Regions from separate parts of the Anaeromicrobium sediminis genome, predicted to be linked through region 2. Evidence: riboswitches for the same ligand, from Rfam matches in the RefSeq annotation. Region 2 holds a riboswitch; the other holds the start of a gene.
The links. A riboswitch is a leader RNA that binds a small molecule or an ion and turns the genes downstream of it on or off. The one in region 2 is predicted to bind glycine.
Positions count from the first base shown of each region.

Region 1: another riboswitch for glycine. It lies ahead of CCE28_RS04435 (GrdX family protein); the one in region 2 lies ahead of gcvT (glycine cleavage system aminomethyltransferase GcvT).

Region 1 is NZ_NIBG01000002.1:327,790-331,006, reverse strand. Features, by position in the region: gene trxB (thioredoxin-disulfide reductase) at 1-869, opposite strand, end outside; gene CCE28_RS04435 (GrdX family protein) at 902-1,270, opposite strand; glycine riboswitch at 1,444-1,550, opposite strand; gene CCE28_RS04430 (DegV family protein) at 1,662-2,501, opposite strand; gene CCE28_RS04425 (Na/Pi cotransporter family protein) at 2,655-3,217, opposite strand, start outside.
Region 2 is NZ_NIBG01000023.1:6,513-9,729, reverse strand. Features, by position in the region: gene gcvPA (aminomethyl-transferring glycine dehydrogenase subunit GcvPA) at 1-321, opposite strand, end outside; gene gcvH (glycine cleavage system protein GcvH) at 357-743, opposite strand; gene gcvT (glycine cleavage system aminomethyltransferase GcvT) at 867-1,973, opposite strand; glycine riboswitch at 2,115-2,195, opposite strand; glycine riboswitch at 2,199-2,299, opposite strand; gene CCE28_RS18020 (PLP-dependent aminotransferase family protein) at 2,611-3,217, opposite strand, start outside.

The DNA of each region.
Region 1 (3,217 bases), on a different contig from region 2:
TGTCTTAATGATTTTACTCTAATATCTCCTGCTGCAAATACACCATCAACGTCTGTGTTCATATCATCATCTGTCATAATGTATCCACCTTCGTTCATCTTAACTTTACCTTTATATAATTCACTTATAGGTAAGAATCCAATGAATGGGAATACTCCAAATGTACCATCATCTTCGTGTGCTTCATACTCAGTTAATTCACCAGTTTTAGTGTTTTTGAATACTATAGACTCAATAATTCCATCACCTTTAATCTCATCTACAGTAGTATCCCACATAAACTCCATTTTATCATTCTTAAATGCTTTTTCTTGAATTGACTTAGCAGCTCTTAATTCATCTCTTCTATGTACAATTGTTACTTTTCTAGCAAATTTAGTTAAGTACATTGCTTCTTCTACTGCAGAGTCTCCTCCACCGATTACGAATACTTCTAAGTCTGTAAAGAAGTCAGCATCACAAGTTGCACAGTAAGAAACTCCCTTACCTGTTAATTCTACTTCACCTTTGCATCCAATCTTTCTTGGTTGTGCTCCAGTTGCAATGATTACTGCCTTTGCATGGTACTCTTCTTTTTCACCTTTTAAAACTTTAACTTTTCCAGTGAAATCTACATCTACTATTGAATCAATTTTCTTCTCTGCTCCAAATTCTTCTGCTTGCTCTACCATTCTTGCAATTAAGCTAGGTCCTGTTGCATCTGCAATTGATCCTGGATAGTTAGCTACTTCATTTGTAGTAACTATTTGTCCTCCAACTTTACCCTTTTCAAGAATTAATGTTTTTAACTTTGCTCTTGATGCATAAAGCCCAGCAGCTAATCCAGCTGGTCCTGCTCCTACTATTACCACATCATATAAGTTTTGCATTTTAATCCTCCTTAAACTTTACTTTTTTCTTACTATATAGCACTCTTTATTATTGACAAATCAATGACTTGAAAATCTTCTAAAATACTTTCTGTCCAATTAGGAGTTTTCCTATCATTTATTAATTTTTTAGCACTTTCTAATGAATTCTCTATAATCATTAAGGATTCCATATCTAGTTTAGCCACTTCTTTTGAAATCAATACAGATTTATAAGGAGTTTCATTTGGTTTAATACTTGATGATAGTGGATGTGTAAGCAACTTATGTCCCCCATGAATCTTATCTCTAACTAATTCTAGTACTTTAATGAAATCCTTTTCCTTCATGTAAATAGTATCTATTTCCTTGGAAAATTCTTCATTCACTTTTGGGTTATTCGTCACTAATATTCTTTTCATCTCATCCTCCAACTTTCTAAAAAGTCACAATCATTTTTATTTTATGACACTTTTGAATAAAATAAAAGCATGGCAAATAATTATGCCACGCTTCTCTGTCGTAAACCTGAGAGATTCTCCCCATAGGGGATTGCTCCTTCGGTGCTTTTTATTTAAAAAGCTTTCCAGAGTTCTGTCAGAGTACGGTCCTTTTGCCTGAAAAATTCACAAACCAGTTGGCAATAACATAGTTTGTTTGTCCCTTCGGCGACTAATTTTAGTTCTCTCCCACACCCATCAATCAGAAATCGATTTTTTTATACAATTTTTTCTATGTCCTTATCACAATTTCATTATAGAACAAAGTTTAAAATTTATCAATATCTTTTTTATGCAAGTATGCAAGTTTTTTTTACTTTAAAAATATAATCCCGATTAGGCTTGGTCCAGTATGCGTGCCTATTGTAGGCCCTATGCGACTTTCAAGGATTTCCACAGGTTTTAACTCTTCTCTCACTTCTTCCTTCATTTTTTCGAAACTTTTTTCATTTTTACCATGTATCAGGGTAATTGAACCTATTTTTCCATCAAGCGACATACTTCTACACATATCTATCATTTTCCTTATTATTTTTTTACTACCCCTTACTTTATCCATAACTTCTATTTCTCCACCCTCAATATGTAATATGGGTTTTAAATTTAATAAATTTCCTATCATGGCTTTAGCAGGACTTAATCTTCCACCTTTTTTTAGATATTCTAGAGTTTCTACAGAAAATAATACTTCCACCCTATCTATCATACTATTAATTTTTTCAATTATTTCTTCTTTTGTTTTACCTTCTTTAGCCATTCTAGCTGCCTCTACAGCCATCATTCCACATCCATAGGATAGTGATAGAGTATCTATCACATGAACTTTCTCTGGATCTGTTGCATCCTTAGCTATTAAGGCCGATTGATGAGTTCCACTTACCTTTGAGGATCCATTTATAATTATGATTTCATAACCTTCACTTAAATATTTTTCTATTTTTTCAATATATGCACTAGGTATAACTTGCGCTGTTTTAGGAAGTTCTGTACTTTTTTCCAACTTTTCAAAAAATTCATCTATAGTTATTGTCACCTGATCTTCATATTCTACTTCTCCAAATCTTACTTTAAGGGGTAATACACATATATCATATTTTTGGGCTACTTCTTTGGGAATGTCAGACAAACTATCTGTTATTATTTTTATCTTCATGAAATATGCTCCTTTCATTTTGTACCTACTTATAGATAATCTTATTATTAGGATTTGTCTTTTACAACATTTTTTATTTAGTATGTTAAAATTTTAATATTCTAATTAAAAAAGTGTAATAAGGGTCCTAACCCCTATTACACCTATTTTATATTATCTATCTGGAAAATCTAATACGGCAAAGGCAATCTTAGCTGTATGATCTCCTATTCTTTCTAAATTGCTTATAATATCTAGGAATATAACTCCAGAAGATGTAGTACATTCTTGTCTATTAAGTCTACCAATGTGGCTAGCTCTTAATGATTTTTCCATATGATCTATTTCGCCTTCTCGTTCTAATATTCTTCTTGCTGTATTTAAGTCAGCTGTTTCTAGGGCTAAAATAGATTCCTTATAAGACTTTAGAACTCTCTCGTGCATCTCTTCTAATTCCTTGATACCTTTATCACTAAATACTAATTTATTGTCTTTCTTATATACGGCCAATTCTGCAATGTTATCTGCATGATCTCCAACTCTTTCAATATCGTTTATAGTATTAAACATTCCATCTACAATTTCATGTTGTCTCGCTGATAGGGATGTATTTGATAATTTAACTAAATATTCTCCTATGGATCTTTCCATATTATTTATAATCTTTTCAAGCTTAAAGGCTTCTTTAGCAATTTTTTCACTACCCTCAAAGAATGCTTTTATAGATAACTCATAAC
Region 2 (3,217 bases):
GCTTATCTCCGGTTGATAAGGTGTATAAGCAGTGAAGAACTCAGATCTTAAAACCATGTGTTTTATAATAGTAGGAATATAATGATCATATGCTCCTGCTCCTAAAAAGCATGTTAAATCATTTATACTCTTATTTTTACTTGCAATTTCGTTCATATGATTAAAGATTTCTATCTCTGACATTCCCTCTTTTAAGTTGAGCTCCCTACCTAACTTAAGTTCTTCTGGAATATCACTAAATAAATCATCTATAGATTCTGCATTTATTTCGTTTAGCATATATTTTCTATCTGCTTCTGTATTAGCAATATATCTATGCATAGGCTACCTCCTCCATACTTTATAGAAACTAATTTTTAATGGCTTTCACTTTCACAAAATGCCTTATAGTCTTCATGATCCATTAAACTGTCTAATTCTGATAAATCGCTGATTTCAACCTTTAATATCCAGCTTTCATAAGGACTATTATTTAAAAGTTCCGGTGAATCTTCTAATTCTTCATTTATTCCTGTAATCTTTCCTGACACAGGCATGTAAGAATCGGATGCAGCCTTAACAGATTCAATAACACCAAATACATCTCCAGCATTTAATTCATCATCAACCTCAGGCATTTCCACATAAACGATTTCCCCTAGGGCATGTTGAGCATAATCTGTAATTCCTATAGAAGCTTCATTTCCCTCTACCTTAATCCACTCATGATCCTTTGAATAATAAATTCCTTCTACTATTTTCACAATAAATTCCTCCTTAATAACTTTTTCTAAATATAATAGTCCATAACAACATCCATATTTAGATTGTTTTTAATTTTCTTAATTTTATTGAGCTAATATAGTTTTTTAAACCTATCTTAGCTTTTATTTCTTATAGTTCTTAGTGTAAAATCTCTTACTTACCACTTGAGCCTTTAAAATTCTTTTTCTCACCTTTATTTCAATAGGTGTACCTAGTTTTGAATACTCTATAGGAACCATGGCAAATCCTATATTCTTCTTAACTGTAGGAGCAGCATATCCAGTAGTTACAAATCCTATTTCTTTTCCATCTGCCCATACTTCATAACCATGTCTAGGAATTCCCTTATCTAACATTTCAAAACCTACTATTTTTCTCTTTAATCCTTCTGCCTTCTGCTTAACCAAAGCTTCCTTTCCTATAAAATCGTCTGTGTCTAACTTTACAAAGAATCCAAGGCCCGCTTCTAATGGAGTTATATCCTTAGTCAATTCATTCCCATAAAGGGGTAATGTAGCTTCAAATCTTAAAGTGTCCCTAGCTCCTAGACCCACTGGTCTTAGCCCTAGATCTTTTCCCTCTTCCATAAGTTTTTCCCAAACCATTTCTGCATTGTCATGGTCTAGGTATATTTCAAAACCATCTTCTCCCGTATATCCAGTTCTTGAAACCAAACAGCTAGCTCCGGCCACATTCACATTTCTCTTACAGTAGAAAAACTTTATCTCGGTCAAATCTGTATCTGTTAGTTTTTGTAGTATTTCTTGAGCATGAGGTCCTTGTATGGCCAATTGAGATAACGCCTCTGATATATTCACAACATCTATATCATATCCATCTGAGTTCTTCTTCATCCAGTCAAAATCCTTATCCACGTTACTAGCATTTATTACAAGGAAAAAATGTTCTTCATTAAATCTATATACTAATAAATCATCTACCACTCCACCGTCTTCATAGCACATAAATGTATATAATACCTGATTATCCTCAAGGGCAGATACATCATTAGTCACTAAATTTTGTACGAATTTAAAGGCATCCTTACCCTTAACTTCCACTTCTCCCATATGAGATACATCAAATAGACCAGCCTTATTTCTAGTAGCTTCGTGCTCTGGAGTGATGCCCTCATATTGGACTGGAAGTTCCCATCCTGAGAAGTCTATTATCTTTCCTCCGTGCTTTCCATGGGCATTGAAAAGAGCCGTTCTTTTAAGATTTGACATTTCGTTTCCCCTCCTTAAATAATTCTTTTATCACACTAAATATGATTCTCATCTTCTATGCATAACATGTAGTCTTGTTTATATTTTTGAAATTAAAAAGAGAGATATAAAGGCATGACAATTTTTAATGCCTCCATATCCCTCTGTCCTTTTTTACCTGAGAGCTTCTACACCCTATGGTGTATTTCCCCTTCGGCGTGGAAACTATCCAACTTTCCAGAGACCCATCAGATAACGATCCTTTTGCCTGAAAGTTTCTGTGAAAATTTGGCTTTTTCCACATTGCTTCTTCGGCTATCTTTAAAGATATCTCACGCTATCCTCATTTGGATAATCATATTTTATTATTTGTATTTATATTACAGTACTTTTCTGAATATTTCAACAATTGATATTAACTTAACACATTTGAAACTTCTAGAAGTTATTACAAATATAGTCAGGAAAATAAGAATCCATTTCCATGAACTAATTGTAATAACTAGGCTTTATCCTATTAAAGTCTTATGTGGCCCATATTTTTTCTAATACCATTTTATGTGGTTTTCTCTATTTTATAGGCATAATTTTCATTTTTTCTCATTTCATTTACCTAGTTAGTAGTTTTTTTGACACTTTTGTGTTTTTTATAATTTCTCTACTTCATTCCCCTAGCCAACATATGAGTATAGGCCCTTAAAATCATTCTATAATTACCATAAAAGCCTTTTATCTTACCTATAGACTCTGGCCTATCATAATCTAATATATACTTATCATTAGCCTTGTGAACAATTGGTATAGGCAAGAATTTAACCAAATGTTCCTTCACCCCTATAGCGCCACATCCAGAATCATAATAATTTCCAAAAGCCCTATTTAAATCAAAGTGAATCATGTCAATATGTCCATAGGAGAAATCCATAATTTCATCAATCGAATTAATATTCCATCCATTATAAAGTATTAATCCACCTATATTGTGAACTAATTCTTCTATTTCTTTTGCCTTTTTTAAATCTAACGCAATTGAATTGGTAAGCATAATAGCAGCTATTTTATCATCTAATAACTCTTTTAAGGAATCTATACATATACTTCCTTCTTCATCTAGTTGTACTTTTACAACTTCATATCCGGCTAAACACAATATGGACTTGCTATTTTTATAGTCCACATGAGAAACTATTATTTTAGTCCTTTTAAATTCTTTTATACTATTATAATAAGCCCTCATTAGCATAAAGCTTATAAGTTCTCCATGT